Regions from separate parts of the Modestobacter sp. VKM Ac-2983 genome, predicted to be linked through region 1. Evidence: predicted binding sites of a transcription regulator. Region 1 holds the regulator's gene; each other region holds the start of a gene.

The links. The regulator LexA, encoded in region 1, represses DNA repair genes until DNA is damaged. The targets are predictions, from matches to a motif close to TCGAACANNTGTTCGA.
Region 2: the regulator LexA is predicted to act here: its motif matches at 2,600-2,615, upstream of O2W18_RS03760 (HNH endonuclease signature motif containing protein).
Region 3: the regulator LexA is predicted to act here: its motif matches at 3,923-3,938, upstream of O2W18_RS19040 (DUF6504 family protein).

What each region holds. Positions count from the first base shown of each region.
Region 1 is NZ_JAPVBK010000007.1:61,961-68,958, reverse strand. Features, by position in the region: gene O2W18_RS21385 (vitamin B12-dependent ribonucleotide reductase) at 1-2,315, opposite strand, end outside; gene nrdR (transcriptional regulator NrdR) at 2,446-3,039, opposite strand; gene O2W18_RS21375 (LysM peptidoglycan-binding domain-containing protein) at 3,457-4,041, opposite strand; gene lexA (transcriptional repressor LexA) at 4,309-5,133, shown strand; gene O2W18_RS21365 (hypothetical protein) at 5,242-6,309, opposite strand; gene O2W18_RS21360 (phosphatase PAP2 family protein) at 6,281-6,998, opposite strand, start outside.
Region 2 is NZ_JAPVBK010000001.1:802,205-809,202, forward strand. Features, by position in the region: gene O2W18_RS03745 (ABC transporter permease) at 1-623, shown strand, start outside; gene O2W18_RS03750 (sensor histidine kinase) at 620-1,864, shown strand; gene O2W18_RS03755 (response regulator) at 1,861-2,499, shown strand; gene O2W18_RS03760 (HNH endonuclease signature motif containing protein) at 2,634-3,833, shown strand; gene O2W18_RS03765 (cupin domain-containing protein) at 3,857-4,216, opposite strand; gene ychF (redox-regulated ATPase YchF) at 4,272-5,345, shown strand; gene O2W18_RS03775 (hypothetical protein) at 5,630-5,827, shown strand; gene O2W18_RS03780 (hypothetical protein) at 5,910-6,401, opposite strand; gene O2W18_RS03785 (mechanosensitive ion channel family protein) at 6,551-6,998, shown strand, end outside.
Region 3 is NZ_JAPVBK010000005.1:50,309-57,306, reverse strand. Features, by position in the region: gene O2W18_RS19050 (DNA polymerase III subunit alpha) at 1-2,974, opposite strand, end outside; gene O2W18_RS19045 (SAV_6107 family HEPN domain-containing protein) at 2,971-3,486, opposite strand; gene O2W18_RS19040 (DUF6504 family protein) at 3,486-3,812, opposite strand; gene O2W18_RS19035 (YbaK/EbsC family protein) at 4,155-4,679, shown strand; gene O2W18_RS19030 (GNAT family N-acetyltransferase) at 4,676-5,269, shown strand; gene O2W18_RS19025 (phytoene desaturase family protein) at 5,266-6,927, shown strand; gene O2W18_RS19020 (carotenoid biosynthesis protein) at 6,924-6,998, shown strand, end outside.

The DNA of each region.
Region 1 (6,998 bases):
ACCTCGCCCAGGCTGCCGTCCTCGTACATCCCGGCGGTCATGTAGCCCTCGGCGCCGGCAACGCTGAACGACGTGGTGACGCTCGTCCGCTTCTTCGGGAGCCGCTTGCGCACCGGGTGCGACAGTGCGGTGGCCGGGGCCGCCTCGACGACGGGCGCCTCGTCCTTGGTGCCGTCGTTCTTGCCCTTGCCGCCGGACAGCGGCTGGCCCACCTTGCAGTTGTCGCGGTAGATGGCCAGCGCCTTGATGCCCATCTTCCAGCCCTGGAAGTAGATGTCCGCGACCTCCTCCACGGTCGCCGACTCGGGCATGTTCACCGTCTTGCTGATCGCGCCGGAGATGAACGGCTGCACCGCGGCCATCATGCGCACGTGGCCCATCGGGGAGATGGACCGCTCGCCCATCGCGCAGTCGAACACCTCGTAGTGCTCCGGGCGCAGGCTCGGGGCGTCGACGACGTGGCCGTGCTCGGCGATGTACTCGACGATCGCCTCGACCTGCTCCTCCTGGTAGCCCAGGCTCTTCAGCGCCCGCGGGACCGTCTGGTTGACGATCTGCATCGAGCCGCCGCCGACCAGCTTCTTGAACTTGACCAGCGAGAAGTCCGGCTCGATGCCGGTCGTGTCGCAGTCCATCATGAAGCCGATCGTGCCGGTGGGGGCCAGCACCGAGGCCTGCGCGTTGCGCCAGCCGTTCTCGGTGCCGATGGTCAGGCACTCCTGCCACTCGGCGGTCGCGGCCTTGAGCACGTCGGCGTCGTCGGCCCCGACCGGGCGGATCGCGTCGTTGGCGGCAGCGTGCTTGCGCATGACCCGGGCGTGGGCGTCGGCGTTGCGGGCGTAGCCCTCATAGGCGCCGACGACCCCGGCCAGCTCGGCCGAGCGACGGTAGGCGGTGCCGGTCATCAGCGAGGTGATGGCGGCGGCCAGGGACTGCCCGCCGCGGGAGTCGTAGGCGTGGCCGGTCGCCATGAGCATCGCGCCGAGGTTGGCGTAGCCGATGCCCAGCTGACGGTAGGCGCGGGTGGTCTCGCCGATCGGGGCGGTCGGGAAGTCGGCGAAGCAGATCGAGATGTCCATCGCGGTGATGATCAGCTCGACGGACTTCACGAAGTTCTTGGAGTCGAACGTGCCGTCGTCCTTGAGGAACTTCATGAGGTTCAGCGACGCCAGGTTGCACGAGCTGTTGTCCAGGCTCATGTACTCCGAGCACGGGTTCGAGGCGTTGATCCGCCCCGTCTCGGGGTTGGTGTGCCAGTCGTTGATGGTGTCGTCGTACTGGATGCCCGGGTCGGCGCACTCCCAGGCCGCCTTGGTGACCTTGCCGAAGAGCTCACGGGCGTCGACGGTCTCGATGACCCGGTTGTCCTCACGGGCCCGCAGCCCGAACTCGGTGCCCTCCTCGACCGCGCGCATGAACTCGTCGTTGACCCGGACGGAGTTGTTGGCGTTCTGGTACTGGACGCTGGTGATGTCCCGGCCACCGAGGTCCATGTCGTACCCGGCGTCCCGCAGCGCGCGGATCTTGTCCTCCTCGCGCGCCTTGGTGTCGATGAACTCCTCGATGTCGGGGTGGTCGATGTCGAGGACGACCATCTTCGCCGCGCGGCGGGTGGCGCCACCGGACTTGATGGTGCCGGCCGAGGCATCGGCCCCGCGCATGAAGGAGACCGGCCCGGACGCGGTGCCACCGGAGGAGAGCAGCTCCTTGGAGGAGCGGATGCGGGAGAGGTTCAGGCCGGCGCCGGAGCCGCCCTTGAAGATCAGGCCTTCTTCCCGGTACCAGTTCAGGATCGAGTCCATCGTGTCGTCGACGGCCAGGATGAAGCAGGCGCTGACCTGCTGCGGAGAGGCCGTGCCCACGTTGAACCAGACCGGCGAGTTGAAGCTGAACACCTGGTGCAGCAACATCCAGGTCAGCTCGTGCTCGAAGAGCTCGGCGTCGCCCTCGCTGGCGAAGTATTCGTGCTCGCGGCCGGCCGCGCCGTAGGTCAGGACGACCCGGTCGATGAGCTGGCGCAGGCTCGTCTCGCGCTGGGGGCTGCCGACCGCGCCACGGAAGTACTTGGTGGTGACGATGTTGGTGGCGTTGATGCTCCACTCGGCCGGGAACTCGACCCCGCGCTGCTCGAAGTTGATCGAGCCGTCCCGCCAGTTGGTCATGACGACGTCGCGGCGCTCCCACACGACCTCGTCGTAGGGGTGCACACCCGCAGTGGTGAACACGCGCTTGACCTTGAGGCCCTTCCCCCGACTGGGGGCCTTGGGAGTGCGGCGGTTCCGGCTGGTGGTGAGGCGGTCGGCTGTCTCGGTCATCGTGCGAGGGCTCCCTGGGTCGGACTGGTGCGGTGGTGCGGGCGGAGCGGCTGGGGAAGCCGGCGGGTGCCGGAGCCGGGTGGTGCGGTCTCCTCGTCGAGACCTGTCTAGCGGAGGGGTCGGACAGTTCTCACGGGCCGGCGGCGTTGCCGGTGTCGGCCGGCCGCGGACGCTCGGCGGCCCGCCGGCGGGGGCTCCCGCCCGCAGGCATCTCCTGGTCCTCACCGACGGCGCCTCGCTCGGCGAGCGGTCCGTCGCCGGCACTGACGGAACCCCGGGCCGGTGCGGCGCGGAGCTCGGCGATCTCCTTCTCGAAGTCGGCGACCGAGGAGAAGCTGCGGTAGACGCTGGCGAAGCGCAGGTAGGCCACCTCGTCGAGGTCGCGCAGCGGTCCGAGGATGGCGAGACCGACCTCGTTGCTGGGGATCTCGGCGCAGCCGGTGGCCCGCACCGCGTCCTCGACCTGCTGGGCCAGCAACGCCAGTTGGTCCTCGTCCACGGGACGTCCCTGACAGGCCCGCCGCACACCGGCGACGACCTTCCCCCGGGCGAAGGGCTCGCTGACGCCGCTGCGCTTGACGACGGCGAGGACGGCCTCCTCCACGGTGGTGAAGCGGCGCCCACATCCCGGGCAGGAGCGTCGACGGCGGGTGGTCGCTCCCTCGTCGGTCTCCCGGGAGTCGATCACCCGACTGTCGGGGTTGTGGCAGAAGGGGCAGCGCATCCCGATCTCCTCCTTCCCGAGGTGTCGCGAGGGCTCTCGTCGCGGCGACGTGACACCGTGACCGGACCCCGACCCGATGGCCGTGCTGTGGACTGCGCCGGGGACATCCGGTGGATGCGCCGGGGAGAACGTGTGGAACGGCTGTGGATGGGGCTTACAGCTCTGTAACTACTAGATGTTGTGGTGGAACCGTACGACCACCCCCACAGGTGTGCAAGCCCCGGGGTGCGTGTCGTCTTCCGCAACTGCCCCGGACGCCCCTCGGGACCCCTCTCGCCACAGCCATCGCCGCCGGAACAGCCCTGCCCCACCAAGGCACGGGCGCCCTGGAGGCGGCCGAGCCGGAGCACTCAGGGACGACGGGCGGCCGCCACCCTCACCACCCGCCGTGGTGCACACCTGCACCACGCAGCCCGATCAGGGCAGCTCGAGCACCTGGCCGGGGACGAGGTCGACGTCGGAGAGGCCGTTCACGTCGAGGAGCGCGTCGACGACGGCGCGCCGGTCCTCCTCCGGGGCGATCTCACCGGCGATGGACCACAGGGTGTCCCCGGACCGGACGACGATCGTCGCCGAGCCGGCCAGCTCCAGGCCCCCTCCGGCGCCGCCGGACTCGATCGCGATCGTCGCCGCGGCGACGGACACCCCGAAGGCGATGGACAGCCCGGCGATCACCCGCCGCCCGCGCCGGGTCAGGCGCAGCGGTGCCGGGTCACCCCAACCCACCGACACCCCGCCGCCTGCCTGCCGCACGCGACCGCCGCGACCGGCCGAGCCACCGTCCACGACACCGACCCGGCGGCCCGCACGCGCCTCGGCGCGCCCGACGTCACGCCGGAGCACCACCGGCAGTGCCGGGCGAGGCGCCCGCGACAGCCGCACGGGCGGACCCTGCACCGGCGGGCGGGGCGAGGGCGCCACCTGACCAGCCCCCGGGAACGGGAGCACGACCGCCAACGAGGCCGGGGTGGCGACGGGGCGCTCGAGCTGCGGGATGGCCATCGGGGTGCTCCAGGTGTCTCGGTACCGGGCTCATCGAACGCACGTTCGATTCGAACGTGTGTGCGATGTCTACCGCACACCCCCGACAGGAACACGCCGACACGACGACTTCTTCGAACACCTGTTTGAACACGAGCGTCCGAGGCGATACGGTTCCGAGGCGATCGAGGACGGCGTCCACGGTCCGGCTCGCCGTGGTGACACGGCTGTCGGCACGGCAGGGCGCCACCGGGAACTGCTGCCCAGGCAGCCGGACGAGGAGGACACATGGCGGTCGACGGCCCGAAGGCGCGCGGCGGCAAGAGCCCTTCGCGGCGTGGAGCCGCCGACTCGGCACCCGCCGACGGCGCAGCACCGACGACCGTCGCGGGGGCGGGAGCCGCGGTGCGGGAGTTCCCCGACCGGGCCGCGGACGGCGACGGTCTGACCCAGCGGCAGCGGCGGGTGCTCGAGGTCATCCGTGACTCCATCGAGCGCCGTGGCTACCCGCCCTCGGTGCGTGAGATCGGGGAGGCGGTCGGCCTCTCCTCCGCCTCGTCGGTGGCCCACCAGCTGTCGGTGCTGCAGCGCAAGGGGTGGCTGCGCCGTGACCCGAACCGACCCCGCGCCCTCGACGTGCGCCTGCCCGGCGACAGCACCGCCACGGCGACGAACGACGCCGCCGCAGCACTGGCCGGATCCGGAGCGGGCAGCGGTGTCGACGACGCCTCGGCTCCCCGACCCACCTACGTGCCCCTCGTCGGGCGGATCGCCGCCGGTGGTCCGGTGCTGGCCGAGCAGGCCGTCGAGGACGTCTTCCCGCTCCCCCGGGAACTGGTCGGCGACGGCACCCTCTTCATGCTGAAGGTGGCGGGTGACTCGATGGTCGATGCGGCGATCTGTGACGGCGACTGGGTCGTCGTCCGGCAGCAGCCGACCGCGGAGAACGGCGAGATCGTCGCCGCGATGATCGACGGCGAGGCAACGGTGAAGACCTACAAGCGGCGCGACGGGCACGTGTGGCTGCTGCCACACAACGCCGCGTACGAGCCGATCCCGGGCGATGACGCCACGGTCCTCGGCCGGGTCGTCACCGTGCTGCGCCGGGTCTGAGTTCTACCGGGGCGCCGGGCTCGCCGTGCGGCCCGGCGCTCATCGAACTCGGCTCGTCATCCGGCCGAGTCGTCATGCGATCCGGCTGGTGAGCGAGCCAGACGCTGATCAGGCCGGGCGCCGCCGGATCTTGCCGCCGATCCACACCAGCACGGTGGCCGCGACTGCGGCGATGACGCCGGCGGTGAGCGGGGCCACCCCACCGGCCGTCGCCAGCGACCCGGCAGCGGCCTCGGTGGCCGCCGCCGGTGGCGGCGCCGCCAGGTCACCGGCGGCCGGCACCAGGGTCACCGCCCCGGGCAGCCCCTCCCCGGCGACGAGCAGGTCCCGGTCGTTGGCCGCGAAGGCGATGGCCTCGCCCTGCGGGGCCTCCGGCAGCGGCACGCGCACCGGGGGGCCGGCCAACGCCCCGGCGACGTCCGAACCGCTCAGCGGCCAGACGTAGGCGTCGGTGTAGGTGCGCAGGGCGATCCGTGAGCCGTCGGCCGACACCGCGCCACCGGTGACCAGCAACTGTCCGGCCCGGCCCACGGGACCGCCCGGCGTGCCGGTCAACGTGAACCCGAGCCCGGCCACCTTGCTCATCGGCACGGTGGCCCCGTCGGCGAGGGGCGCATCGGGCCGGTACACCGAGCTGGCGCCGAGCACCTCCTTGGTCACCAGGTACGGGGTGCCGTCGGGCGCGAGCAGCAGCGCCTCCGCGTCGTGCGGGCCGTCGGGGTAGGTCAACCTGCTCAGCACGGTGGTCCCGTCGGGACGGAGGCCGATCAGCGCGACCGTCTCGCGACTCTGCGCGTTGTCCCCGATGTCGGCCAACCAGATGGTGCCGTCCGCGGCGAGGGCGAGGTCCTCGGGGTCGTAAGGGTCGACCTCCGCGGTGCGCACCTCACCCACCGTGCAGGCCCCGTCGAGCACGAGCACCTCGGCGCGGTCGCCGCCGTCGTTCATCGCGAGCATCGCCTCGCCGGCGCTGGCCAGGCCGGAGAGCTCAGGGAGCCGCGGATCGGTGATCTCGCACCGGGTGACCGGCTCGCCGAAGGAGGCGACAGCGTCGTCGGCGGCCGCCGACCCGGCGGGGACCAACGCGACCAGCAGGCCGACGGGCGCGCCGAGGACGGCGCCGGCCGCCCTGCGGCGGGGGGCGCGGCTACGCCTGCGATCGGCCGGCTCTGGCACGAACCCAGCGTGGCAGTCCGACAGCGTCGAGTCCGTGAACCACGCCCAACAGCAGGAGCCCGACCGACAGCCCGACCACGGCATCGGTGACCCAGTGGAAGTCCAGCGCCACCATGGCCACACCTGTTGCCACCGGCCCCAGCACGCTGAGCACCCAGGTGGCCCGCTGCACTGCTGGGGGCAGGCCGAACTCCACGGCCTGCCACCGGGCCACCCCCCACATCAGGACGGCGTTCGCCACGTGCCCCGACGGGTAGCTGGCCCCGTCCAGGTGGAAGAACGACCCGGGGAACGCCGGGGCCGTGCGACCGGTGCCCCACTTGAACGCGTAGACCACGGTGGTGAGCAGGGCCAGCGCGACGACCACCCGGACCAGGGGCACCAGCGTCCGTTGCCGCACGGCCAACCAGCCGACCAGGCCGGCCAGGACGACGAGGATCGTCACCCGCCCGCCGATCTGGGTGACGACCCAGATCGGCCAGTAGGCCCAGGAGTCCCGGAGCGCCCAGACGCTGGTCACCTCGGAGACCCGCAGGTCCATCCGCTCCAACCACCCGCGGCCGAGCAGGTTGACGGTCACCCCGACGGTGACGAGGGCGGCGAGGACGAGCAGCCACCACGGCGGCCGGCCCACCCCGATGACCGGTGCAGCCGGTCGGCCTCCGGTGGCCGCCGGCCGGTCCACCGCT
Region 2 (6,998 bases), on a different contig from region 1:
ACTTCCTGGCCGGGATCGCGGCCACCGGGATCATGCTGACCAGCTTCCAGGCGGTCGGGACGGCGATCGCCGCCGAACGCGAGGCAGGCCAGCTGGAGCGGCTGCAGCTGCTGGGCACCCCGCCCGCGGCGTACTTCGCCGGCAAGGCCGGGCAGGTGCTGGTGACGACGGCGGCGCAGCTGGCGTTGCTGCTCCCGGTGGCCCGCTATGGCTACGACGTGCCGTTGCCGGTGGACCTGGGGCACTGGCTGACGTTCGGCTGGGTCGCCGCCCTGGGGGCCCTCGCCGGCACGGTGCTCGGCATCGCGGTCTCGGCGCTGCCGGGCAGCGCCAGCTCGCTGACCACCTCGATCTCGGCGTTCGCGATCGTGCTGCAGTTCTTCTCCGGGGTCTTCTTCGCCTTTCCCGAGCTCCCCGGCTGGATGCAGCAGGTCGCCGCGGTGTTCCCGCTGAAGTGGCTGACCCAGGGGATGCGCTCGGCGTTCCTGCCCGAGCAGGCGGCCGCGTTCGAGGTCGCCGGCGGGTGGGAGCACGGCAGGACTGCCCTGGTGCTGGTGGCATGGGTGATCATCGGCGTCATGGTGTGCGTGCGCACGTTCCGCTGGCGCCGGGCCGACGGGTGACCGTCGGTTCCCGGATCCGGTCCGCCGTCGTCCCCACGCCCGGTGGGGACGACGGCGGACCGCCGCTGTCCGAGCGGGGGTGGCGGGTCACCGTGCTGGTGCTGCACGTCGCCTTCGGGCTGTTCCTCACGCTGGCGGTCCTGAACACGCTGCTGAGCGACGTCGGCTCCCGGGCGGTGCTGCTCAGCGCCCTCGGCGTGCTGCTGGTGGCCTACGCGACGCTCGGCGCGCCCGCCGTCACCAGCCGCGACCAGCGCCGGGCCACCGCCTACCTGACGGTGCTCGTCGGGGTGGTCGGGGTGCTGGCCTGGGAGTTCCCCGAGCTGCTCTTCCTGATGTTCCTGGCGTTCCCGCAGGTCTGGTTCCTGGCGGAGTCCGCCATCGCGGGGCTGTGCTGGACCGGCGCACTGACGGTCGCGGCCACCCTGGGCCCGCTGGTGCACTGGTCGGAGGGCACCGAGCCGATGTCCGGGCCGGGACAGACCCTGGTCGGGGCGGCCTTCAGCGTGGCGATGGGCCTGTGGATCACCCGGGTGCTGGAGCAGAGCCGCGAGCGGGCGCTGCTGATCCGGGAGCTGGAGGCGACCCGCGCCGAGCTCGCCGCGGCGCACCGCGAGCAGGGCGTCGCCGCGGAGCGGGAGCGGTGGGCCCGCGAGGTGCACGACACCCTGGCGCAGGGCTACACGAGCATCGTCGTCCTGGCCCAGACCGCCGCCGGGCAGCTGCCCGGCGACCCGGGCGCGGCGGGGGAGCGGGTGGCCCTGATCGAGGAGGTGGCCCGGGAGAACCTGGCCGAGGCCCGGGCGATGGTCGCCGCCTTCGCGCCGGTGGCGCTGGACTCGGCGACGCTGGTCGAGGCGTTGGCGCGGCTCGCCCAGCGGTTCGGTCGGGAGACCGGCCTGGCGACGCGGCTGGACACCGCGGCGCTCGCCGACGACGCCGGCCTGACCCGGGCGGAGGAGATCGTGCTGCTGCGCGGTGCCCAGGAGGCGCTGGCCAACGTGCGCCGGCACGCCGCGGCGAGTGCGGTGGTGCTGCGGGTCAGCCGGGTGGGGACCGGGGAGGAGGCGCAGGTGTCGGTGCACGTCGAGGACGACGGGGTGGGCTTCGAGCCGGGGACGGCGGCCGGGGTGGGGCTGGCCGGGCTGCGGGACCGGGCCGAGCAGGTGGGCGGCGGGGTCGAGGTCGTCTCGGCACCGGGTGCGGGCACCCGGGTGACGGTGCGGGTGCCGGCGCGATGACCCGCATCGTGGTGGTGGACGACCACCCCGTCGTCCGTGGCGGGCTGGTCGGCTGGCTGGCCGCCCAGCCGGACCTGGAGGTGGTGGCCGAGGCCGGCGACGGGCTGGCGGCGCTCGCGGCGGTCGCCGAGCACGAGCCGGACGTCGTCCTGATGGACCTGCGGATGCCACGGATGGACGGCGTGACGGCCACGGGCCGGATCGCGGCCGCGCACCCGGGCGTGCGGGTGCTGGTGCTGACCACGTACGACACCGACGCCGACATCGTGCGCGCGGTCGAGGCCGGGGCGACCGGCTACCTGCTCAAGGACACGCCGTTGCCGCAGCTGGCCGACGCGGTGCGGGCGGCGGCCCGCGGGGAGACGGTGCTGGCGCCACCGGTCGCGGCCCGGCTGGTGTCCCGGATGCGGGCGCCGGCGTTCGAGACGCCGACGGCCCGGGAGCTGCAGGTGCTGTCCGGGGTGGCGCGCGGGCTGACCAACGCCGACATCGGACGGGAGCTGTTCATCGGTGAGGCGACGGTGAAGACGCACCTGCTCCGGGTGTTCGCCAAGCTCGGGGTCGACGACCGCACCCGGGCGGTCCTGGTCGCGGTCGAGCGCGGCCTGCTGGCGGGCCCCGGCTCGGCCGGCTGATCGAGGCTCCCGGTCGCTCTGTCAAGGGGCTGCGCACATCTGTGGACAGGCGCCTGAGCTGGGGATTCGCGTTGTGAGGGTGCGTCCTCGGCGGTATCATTCGTACACACGTTCGAATGCGTCGGGAGGTGTCTGTGAGCGAGTTCCAGTCGGCTCTCGATGCCCTGGCGGCCGAGGACCTGCATGGGTTGACGGACGGCGCCGTGCTGGACCGGACGGCGTTGCTGGTGCAGGTGGTCAACCGTGCATCGGCGGAGTTGACCCGCACGGTGCGGCACGCGGAGACCACGCAGGCTGCGGAGTACGACGGGTTGAAGTCGATGCGGTCGTGGTTGATCGGGCACGCGCGGCTGTCGCAGACGGAGGCGTCCCGGGTCGTGCGGTCGGGGCGGGCGCTGGAGCACTTCCCGGCTTTGGCGGCCGGGTTCGCCGAGGGCAGGGTCACCGCGGCGCAGGTGAACGTGGTGGCGGAGAAGATCGGCCCCCGCGAGGTCGCGCAGGCCGAGGAGCAGGGCATCGACCTGGGTGCCTTCGACCAGGTGTGGGCGCGGGTGGCCACGGAGTCCCCGCACGAGTCGCTGGCCGCCGCGGTGCAGGCCTTTAAGACCGCCCTGGACCCCGACGGACCGGAGCCAGATCCGACCGAGGGCCGGCGGTTGACGATGGTCAAGCACGCCGATGGCACCGTCACCGGCCACTTCGAGCTGGATGCCGCCGGTGGGGAGAAGGCGCAGGCGGCGATCGAGTCCATCGTGCAGGCCGACCGGCCGAAGGGTGACGAGCGGACCCGCGCGCAGCAGAACGGCGATGCCTTCGTGCAGCTGTGTGACAACCAGCTGGCGGCGGGGAACCTGCCGGTGCTGCGGACGGTGAAGCCGCACGTGGTCGTGGGCATCGACCTCGATGACCTGGTCGACCCTGCGACCGGTGCCGGTGCGGGGAAGATGGGCTTCGGGGCCACGATCTCCGCGGCGCGGGCCCGCTACCTGGCGTGTGACGGCAGCATCTCCCGGATCGTGATGGGCCCCGATGGAGCTCCGCTGGACCTGGGCCGGGATCACCGGGTGGTCACCCCGGGTCTGCGCAAGGCGGTGGAACGGCGGGACAAGTCCTGCGTGTTCGCCGGCTGCGGCGCCCCGAGTTGGTGGTGCGACGTGCACCACGTCATCCACTGGCTGCACGGCGGCGAGACCAACCTCGAGAACTCAGCGTTGTTGTGCGAACGGCACCACACCAAGGTCCACCACGGCTTCCGGGTGGAGCGAGGTCCGGGTGGGCGATGGCGCACCTACCGCCCCGACGACACCCAGATCCTCATCGGACCACCGCTGTAGCGCGTGCTCAGACGACCCTGCGCTCAGACAACTCTGCGTTCGGCGGTCAGCTCGCTGGGGGTGTCGCCGGTGTTGACCGTCGCGCTCGGCTCGACGAGCAGCACCTGGGCGCCGTTCGGGCTGTACGGCTGGTGCGGGGTGCCCTTCGGGACGACGTACAGCTGCCCCGGGCCGAGGGTGACGTCGCCGTCGTCCAGCCGGATCGTGAGCGAGCCGGAGAGGACGAGGAACACCTCGTCGGTCTCCGGATGGCTGTGCCGGGTGAACTCGCCGCGGGTGTGCACGACGCGCAGGTCGTAGTCGTTCAACACGGCCACGGTGCGGGGCGACCACGGCTGGTCGACGGTGCTGAGGACGGCGGCGAGATCGACGGGTTCGGGCATCTGACCATCCTCGCCCACCGGGGGAGTGCGTCAACGGCCCGTAAGCTGGTCTCCCGTGAGTCTCACCATCGGGATCGTCGGCCTGCCCAACGTCGGCAAGTCGACCCTCTTCAACGCCCTGACCAAGAACGACGTGCTCGCCGCGAACTACCCGTTCGCGACGATCGAGCCGAACGTCGGCGTGGTGGGCGTGCCCGACCCGCGGCTGGCGAAGCTGGCCGAGGTCTTCGGCTCGCAGAAGATCATCCCGGCCACGGTGTCCTTCGTGGACATCGCCGGCATCGTGCGCGGCGCCAGTGAGGGTCAGGGCCTGGGCAACAAGTTCCTGGCCAACATCCGCGAGAGCGACGCGATCTGCCAGGTGATCCGGGTGTTCACCGACCCTGATGTGGTGCACGTCGAGGGCAAGGTCTCCCCGTCCGACGACATCGAGACGATCAACACCGAGCTGATCCTCGCCGACATGCAGACGTTGGAGAAGGCCGTCCCGCGGCTGGAGAAGGAGTCGCGCAAGGACAAGGACCGCAAGGTCCTGCACGACGCCGCCGTCGCCGCGCAGGAGGTGCTCGACAGCGGCAAGACGCTGTTCGCCGCCGGTGTCGACCCGGAGCCGCTGCGTGAGCTGACCCTGCTGACGACCAAGCCGTTCCTCTACGTCTTCAACGTCGACGCCGACGAACTCGCGAACACCGAGGTGCTCGACGAGCTGCGGGCGCTGGTCGCCCCGGCCGAGGCGATCTTCCTCGACGCGCAGACCGAGTCCGAACTGATCGAGCTGCCCGACGAGGAGGCCGCCGAGCTGCTGGCCTCCATCGGCCAGGACGAGCCCGGCCTGGACCAGCTGGCCTCCGTCGGGTTCCGCACGCTGGGCCTGCAGACCTACCTGACCGCCGGGCCCAAGGAGTCGCGGGCCTGGACGATCCCGGTCGGCGCCACCGCCCCTGAGGCGGCCGGCGTCATCCACACCGACTTCCAGCGCGGCTTCATCAAGGCCGAGGTCGTCGGTTTCGACCAGCTGATGGAGGCCGGCTCGATGGCCGAGGCCAAGTCCAAGGGCTGGGTGCGGATCGAGGGCAAGGACTACGTCATGGCCGACGGCGACGTCGTGGAGTTCCGCTTCAACGTCTGACCTCACGCGACCGCGCAGGTCGGGGAGGCGCCAGAGCAGTCGACTGGCCGACCTCTACGCACCATGCTGTGCCGGTGGACGTGGGCGAGCCGGTGTGGCAGGAGCTCCCGAGTCCGCGCGACCTGTCGGCAGCGGAGCGCCGGCTGCTCGACAGGCTGGTCGGCGCCGTCGGCGATCCGGTGCTGCAGCGCCAGGTGGACACTGCCGCCGTCACGGCGAGCTGCCGGTGCGGGTGTTCGTCGGTCCGGTTGCTCAGCGAAGGGCCGCCCGTGGCGGAGGCTCGCATGCTCCAGCTCTCAGAGGTCGACCGGTCCGACCACGTCCAGGTGGACGCCTGGAGCAGCACTCCAGTGCACCCGGACGTGCACGTCGTCCTGCACGTCGTGGCCGGTCTGATCGCCGAGCTGGAGCTGTTCGCCGGGGAGGGGATCGCCGTGTCGGTCGCAGAGCTCGCCGACCCGACCGGCATCACCGTGGCCTGAACCTCTCCGCGCCGGACGGGGGCCGGCTTGAGGCCGGCCCCCGAACGCCTCCGACGGGGGTGCCGCTGCGGGACGGGCGCGATCAGCCCAGGGTCGCGGTCATCACGACGTTCTCGGGCGTGACGGTCGTGCACTCGAGGCTGAGCGGCCCGGCCGACACGGTCTCGCCCTCGCTGCAGGAGACCTCCTGGCCGGCGATGCCGACGGTGGCCTCACCGTTCTCCACCTGCCCGAGGGTGACCGTCTGGCCGAGGACCTCCACCTCGGTCCCGTCGCCGGAGAGCGTGACCACGCAGGAGCTCCCGGAGCACTCCACTCCGGACTCCATGGCCATGGCGCCGTCGGTCTCGGTCGCCATCGCATCGGTCTCGGTGGCATCCGTCTCGGTGGCGGAGTCGTCCGTCATCGTCGGCTCGCTGGTCTCCCCCTCACCGGGGGTCTCGATCGCGGTGTCCAGCGCAGTCGTGGCGTCGTCCACGGGCTCGTCGGAGCACGCGGAGAGTGGGACGAGCAGCAGGCCGGCGGCGGCGAGGCCGGACGCCAGGCGGCGGGTGCGTGTCGGAGTAGTGGCCATACCAGGAGCGTAATGTGATCTGCGTCACACCGCGCCCGGTGTCGGGAAAGTGTCACGTCAGCGTGACCTGCCGGCCACCTGCGGTCCGGCCCGAGGGCCTCCGGCGGCGCGCCTGACTGGTCCCCGGCCTCCTGGAGCATCATCCCGGCATGCCGGTCGCTCTGCATCTCACCGACGTCCTGGCCGCGGTCGAGGACGTCGACGTCGTCGTCGAGGACGACATCGCGGTCAGCGAGGTCGTCCAGGCGCTGGCGGTCTTCCTCGCCTCCATCCTGCTCGCGGTGCTGCTGCGACGGCTGCTGGTCCGGGCCCTCGACCGCGACGCGAACCGGCACGTCGGGCTCGTCGCCGGCCGGTTCCTCGGGTTGCTGGCGGTCGCCGTCGGTGTCGTCTACGCACTGGGCCTGCTCGGTGTGCAGATCGGCCCGCTGCTCGGTGCGCTCGGCGTGGGCGGCATCGCCATCGCCTTCGCGGCCCAGGACATGCTGCAGAACCTGATCGCCGGGGTGATGCTGCAGATCCGTCGTCCCCTGCGGCTGGGCGACCAGGTCGCCAGTGGCGACTTCGAGGGCGTCGTCACCGACGTCAACCTCCGGA
Region 3 (6,998 bases), on a different contig from region 1:
GCTGGCCGGTGCTGCTCGCCCGGGCCCCGCTGCGGCTCCAGCGGTCCAGCTCCCCGATCTGCAGCAACAGGTCACGGCGGGTCAGCTGCTCCCGCCGCCGCGCCGGCCGGCCGCCCTCGCTGTCGCGCATCCCGAACCCGTAGACGGAGTCGAACCCACCGGCCAGCACCAGCCGCTCCACCACCGGCCGGGACACCTTCGCCCGGTTCCAGAAGTCGGTCAGCGACCGGTAGGGCTGCCCGGCCTGGACCCGAGCGACCTCCTCGTCGTTGATCCCCTTGACGTCGGCCAGCGACAGCCGGATGCCGTACCGCCCCGGGTCGGGCATCGACGCCGGCATCCAGGCCGGGCGGGGGCGCGGCTGGTCGGCCGGTCCGTCGTCCGTGCCGCCGTCGACCCGTTCGACCCGGTAGGTGCCGGCCGAGGCGTTGACGTCCAGGCCGAGCACCTGCACCCCGAAGTTGCGGGCGTCGTCGAGGATCAGCCGCTTCGGGTACATCCCCGGGTCGTGGGTGAGCACCCCGGACAGGAAGGCCGCGGTGTGGTGGGTCTTCAGCCAGGCCGACTGGTAGGTCGGCAGCGCGAAGGCCGCGGCGTGGGCCTTGCAGAAGCCGAAGGAGCCGAAGGCGACCAGCACCTCCCAGACCTGCTCGACCACCGCGACGTCGAAGCCCTCCGCCAGCGCGCGCGGCGCGAACCATGCCTTCACCTCCGGATGGGCGTCCTTCTCCCCCAGCGCGCGGCGCACCTCGTCGGCCTCGGCCAGGTCGCAGCCGGTCATCACCGACACGATCTGCAGCACCTGCTCGTGGAAGACCACCACCCCGGCGGTCTCCTCCAGCGCCGGGACCAGCGCCGGGTGCGGGTAGATCGGGTCGCGCCAGCCGTTCCGGGCCATCAGGAACGGGGTGACCATGTCGCTCTTCACCGGGCCCGGGCGGAACAGCGAGATGTCGACGATGAGGTCCTCGAAGGTCTGCGGGCCGAACTTGCCGACCAGCTCCCGCTGACCCGGTGACTCGATCTGGAACATGCCCAGGGTGCGGGTGCTGCGGATCAGCTCGAAGGTGGTCGGGTCGTCGCGCGGGACAGCGTCGATCTCGACCTGCTCCCCGTCCACCCGGGCCACCTCGTCCATCGCGTGCGCGATCGCCGACTGCATCCGGATGCCCAGCAGGTCCAGCTTGAGCAGCCCCAGCTCCTCGACGTCGTCCTTGTCGAACTGGCTCATCGGGTAGCCCAGGTAGCTGCTCTCCACCGGCGTGCGGTCGAGCAGGGTGGCGTCGGAGAGCAGCACACCGCACGGGTGCAGCGCGATGTGCCGGGGCAGGCCGTCGAGCCGGGAGACCAGGTCGAAGAGCAGGTCCAGGTCACCCGAGCCACCGCTCCGCCGCGACCCCAGCCGGCTGGCCCGCAGCTCGGGGAGGTCGCGCAGCGCCGCGTGCACCTGGTTGGCCCGGATGTGCGGGAACGCTTTGGCCACCGCGTCGACCTCCGCCGGGGGCAGCCCGAGGGCGGCGCCGACGTCGCGGACCGCGTGCCGCACCCGGTAGGTGTCCATCATCGAGATGCAGCTGACCCGGGAGGCGCCGAAGCGCTCGATCACCGCGTCGTAGACCTCCATCCGGCGGGCGGACTCCACGTCGATGTCGATGTCGGGCAGCTGGTGGCGCAACGGGGAGAGGAAGCGCTCCATCAGCAGGCCGTACCGGATCGGGTCGACGTCGGAGATGCCCAGCAGGTAGGTGACCAGGCTGCCGGCGCCCGAGCCGCGGGCCGCCGCGCGGACCCGGAGCTCCTTGATCAGGGTGACCACGTCGGCGACGGTGAGGAAGTAGGAGGGGTAGCCGAGGGATTCGATGACCGCCAGCTCCTCCTCCAGCCGCTCGCGCACCACGGCCGACGGGGTCATCCCGCGCCGGCCGAACCCGGCCTCGCAGCGGGCCCGCAGCACCGCCGACGGGCCCATCCCACGCTCGGCGGCGGTGGTGACCACGTCGAGCTCGGGGTAGCGCACGGTGCCGATGCCGAGGTCGGCCCGGACGTCGACCGCGCACTGCTCGGCGACCCGGGCGGTGGTCTCCAGCAGCTGCAGCGCCGTGTCCCGGTCCGGCCCGGCCAGCTCCTCGGCGAGCAGCGCCATCTCCTTGCCCGACTTCAGGTGCCCCTCGGCGGTGCGCCGGTCGACGTGCCGCTGGCCCAGCGGCACCAGCCGGCGGGCGGCGTCCAGCACGTCGGCGGTCGGGGCGTCGAGGGCGTCGACGTAGCGAACCGCGTTGGTCAGCACCGCAGGCACCCCGGCCTCGGCGGCCAGCCGCAGCATCGCCTGGGCACGGGACCGGTCGCCCTGGCCGCGGTGGTGCACGACCTCGAGCACCAGCTGGCCCGGCCCGAACACCGCACGCCAGGTGTCCAGCCGGGCCCGGGCCAGGTCGGCCCGGCCGGCGGCCAGCGCACGGCCGACCGAGGACCCCGGCCCCAGCACCGCCAGCAGCCCGGTCGAGTGCGCACCGGCCAGCGTCAGCGAGCTGACCGGTTCACCGCGGGTGCCGCCGAGGTGGGTGGCGCTGGTCAGCCGGCACAGCGACCGCCAGCCGGCGCCGTCGCGGGCGAGGAAGGTGGCCCGGGGCAGCCGGGAGTCGACGCTGGCCCCGCCGCGCGCCGGGGCGCGGCGGCCGACGGGGTGGGCGGCCCGGTGCCGGGCCGCAGCGGTGATCCGCCCGGGGGTCTGGTCCCCCGGCTCGCCGCCGACGATCGGGTCGACCGCGAGGTCGACGCCGAACAGCGGCCGGATGCCCGCCGACCGGCAGGCCAGCGCGAACTTGACCGCGCCGTACAGCCCGTCGCGGTCGGTCAGGGCCAGGGCCCCCATGCCGTGCTCGGCCGCGCGGGCGACCAGGTCGGCCGGGTGGTTGGCGCCGTGCCGCATCGAGTACCCCGACGCGACGTGCAGGTGGACGAAGGGGTCGCTCACGAGGTGGAGCCGGGACCGGGATGACCCGGACCGCGCCGACGCGAGCCGGGGTCGACCGCGCGCAGACGTGCGGGTGCTGGTGGCACCGGGCGGCTGATCGTGGCCTCCACGACGCCGAGGAACGTGCCGACGTCCCGGACCAGGTCGTCGGCCTCCCGTGCGGTGACCGCGTGCGAGAGCCCCGCCTCGGCGGCGGCGCGCTTGGCCGCCCCGGCGGCGAAGAAGGCCGCCCACTCCCCCAGCTCGGGGGCGACCTGACCGATCAGCACCCAGGCGCTGCGCGGACGGCGCCGCCCGGCCTCGGGCTGGGTGCGGGCGGCAAGCACGGCCGCCGCGGCCCGCAGCGCGGCCAGGTGTGCGGTCGCGTACCGCCAGGCCGCGTCGGGGCTGCCTGCGGCCTCGGCCAGACCGCGATGGGCCTGACCGAGCAGCTGGGCGGCGGCCGCGGGCAGCGGCGGGAGCAACGGGAGCTGCCCGTCGGCGGCGGCCGGGAGGGCCCGGGCGGCGCCCATCAGTCGTGCACCCGGACGAGCAGCCACTGGTTGCCCGTCGGCTCCCAGGACAGGTCGAAGACCCCGGCGAAGCTCATCCGGGACCGGCCTGCGCGGACCGCCTCGACCCGCCAGACCTGCCGGGTGGCGACCAGCTCGGCCGACGCCCCACCCCGTCCGGCGGCGTCGGCCTGCCACCACGGGTCGGTCTCCACCCACGAGTCGAGCAGCTCCCCCACCACGTACCGGGTCTGCCCTCGCCAGAACTCGGCCGGCCCCGACGACCCCTGCTCGACCTGCACCTCTTCACCGGCCCGGCCACCGGCCCCGGCGAGCACTCGGCTCATGACAGACTCCGCAACTCTTCGCCACCCACCGGCCGCCCGCCCCCCGGCCCGGCGGGGAAGCGCACGTCGGAGGACGTGACGGCCCGGGCCGGCGAACGGGTCGCCGGTGTTCGAACAGGTGTTCGAACACCGATGAGTAGACCGGAGCGGGCCGGAGCGGTCAAGCCGGACGCGCGTGTCGACCTCCGTGTCGTTACAGCGGCTGCACTCAGCGGCCTCGCACGACCCTCGACCTCCGCTCGAGGTCGGCGGGCATCCCCCGGACGACGCCCCGCCGACCGTCGGCATCGGCCCAGGTCCCGGGTGGCGCACGGTCCCGGGACCGGTGGGAGGATCGCGGGCATGACCGCTGCGGAGACCCCGCACCCACGGGTCGCCGAGGTCGAGCAGGTGCTGCGCGCCTCCGGCGTCGCCGGTGGGGTGCGCGTACTGCCCGACAGCGCCCGCACGGCCGCCGCTGCGGCCGCCCAGCTCGGCGTCGAGGTCGGTGCGATCGCCAACAGCCTGGTGTTCGACGCCGGCGACGTCCCGCTGCTGGTGCTCACCAGCGGCGCGCACCGGGTCGACGAGGCGCTGGTCGCCGACCTGCTCGGCGTCCCGCGGATCACCCGGGCCACCCCGGAGTTCGTCCGCCGGCACACCGGCCAGGCGATCGGCGGGGTGGCGCCGGTGGGGCACCCAGAGCCGATCGGCACGCTGGTCGACGTGGAGCTCGCCCGGCACCCTCGGGTGTGGGCGGCCGCCGGGCACCCGCACACCGTCTTCCCCACCAGCTACGACGAGCTCCTGCAGCTCACCGGCGGCACCCCCGCGGAGGTCGGCCCGGGGCCGTCTCCGGCCGCCGCCGACGAGGAGACCACCCGATGACCGGCACCACACCCGCGGCCCGGGTCACCGAACTGCCCGCCGGCTGGATGCGCGAGCACCTGCACGAGGCACTGGCGATCTACGGGGCGGCGATGGGCTACGGCGACTCCGTCGTCGCCGGGCGCTACGGCTACGCCGTCCAGCACACCGAGCGGGAGGGCTTCCGCGCGGTGGGCGCCTTCGTCGAGGCCCCCCGGGGCGACGGCACGGTCGGCGAGCAGCTGGTCGGCTTCGGCTACGGCTACGTCGTCGCCCCCGGCCAGTGGTGGCACGACCAGGTCCGCAACGCCCTGGACCGGCGGACGGCGAAGCAGTGGCTGCCCGGCGCGTTCGAGGTGTGCGAGCTGCACGTGCACCCCGACCGGCAGAGCCAGGGCCTGGGCCGGCAGCTGCTGCACGCGCTGCTGGCCGACCTCCCCCACCCGGCCGCCCTGCTGAGCACCCCGGACACCGACACCAAGGCATTCCGGCTCTACCACGCCGACGGGTTCGTCGACCTGGCCCGCGGCTACCACTTCCCCGGCGACGCCCGCCCCTTCGCGATCCTGGGCGCGCGGCTGCCCCTGGTCCCCCCGACCGGGAAGGGCTGATCACCGTCGACAGCACCGCCGACGTCGTCGTCATCGGCTCCGGGCACAACGGCCTGGTCGCCGCCTGTCACCTCGCCCGCGCCGGACTGCGCGTGGAGGTGGTGGAGTCCGACGAGGTCCTCGGCGGCGCCGTCTCCACCGTGGAGCGCTGGCCCGGCGTCCGGGTCGACCGCGGGTCCAGCGCGCACGTGATCATCCGGCACAGCGGGGTCGTCGAGGAGCTGGAGCTCGACCGCTTCGGCCTGCGCTACGTCGACTGCGACCCCTGGGGCTTCGCACCGGCACCGGCGCCCGGCGACCCCGGCCCCGACGGGAGGCCCCTGGTCTTCTCCGTCGACCTCGACGCCACCTGCGCCTCCATCGCCGCCGCCTGCGGGGACGCCGACGCCGCGGCCTACCGCCGGTTCGTCGAGGTCTGGGGCCCGCGCAGCGCCGCCGTCGTCAAGGCCTTCGGCGACCGGCCGGCGATGACCCGGCTGGTCCGGCACCTGTGGCCGGTCGGCGCCCCCCGGCGCGGCCAGCCCCGCACCCCGGGCGGGGAGATCGCCACCGACTTCCTCGGCTCCGGGGACGCCCTGCTCGACCGCTGGTTCACCAGCGAGCGGCTCAAGGCGGCCCTGGCCTGGTTCGGCGCCCAGTCCGGCCCGCCCATGTCCGAGCCCGGCACGGCCGCGATGGTCGGCTGGGTCGCGCTGCTGCACGACGTCCCGCCCGGCCACCCGGTCGGCGGGTCGGGCGGGCTCACCCAGGCGCTGGCGGCGCGGCTGTCCAGTGACGGCGGCCGGGTCACCCTCGGGGACGGCGCGGCCCGCCTGCTCGTCGACGGGCCACCCGACGACCGGCGGGTCACCGGGGTGCAGACGGTCTCCGGACGGCGGATCTCCGCACCCGTGGTCGTCGCCGCCTGCCACGTGCTGGCCACCAAGGCGCTGGCCGGCGACGACGCCCCGCCCGCGCTGGCCGAGGCCGACCCGCCGCTGGGCAACGGCTTCGGCTTGGTGCTGCGCGCGCAGACCGACGCCCTGCCGAACTACCCCGGCGCAGGCGCGGAGGCGCTGCAGGGGCTGCAGCTGCTCTGCACCGACCGGGCCCAGCTGGCCCGGGCGCACGGCGACTGGCTGGCCGGGGAGCTGCCCCGGGAGCCGGTGCCGCTGGCCATGTCGTTCTCCGCGAGCGACCCGACCCTGGCCCCGGCCGGCCAGCACGTGGTCACGATCTGGGGCCAGTGGTACCCGTACGAGCTCGCCGACGGGTCGGACTGGGACGAGATCGCCGACCGGGCCGCCCAGCAGCTGATCGCCGCGGTCGACCGCTACGCACCCGGCTTCGCCGACTCGGTACAGCGGCTGTACGTTCAGACTCCGTTGAAGCTGGAGCAGGAACTGTCCCTCCTCCGTGGCAACGTCATGCACGTGGAGATGAGCCTGGCCAGCATGTTCGGTTTCCGGCCGACACCGGCACTGTCCGGCCACCGGGTGCCGGGGCTGGGCGGGCTGTACCTCACCGGCGCCTCCACGCACCCCGGTGGCGGGGTCTCGGGCAACTCCGGGCGCACCGCGGCCCGGGTGGTGCTCGCCGACCGCCGGCCGACGGCTCGGCTGCGTGCCCGGTTGCGGGCGGAGGTCACCCGCCGGCTGCCCCGGAGGACGGCAGGGTGACCGGTGCGCTCACCACCCGCCGGCCGGGCACCGACCCGGCCCCGCTCCCCTGGCTGCCCCTCGCGCTCACC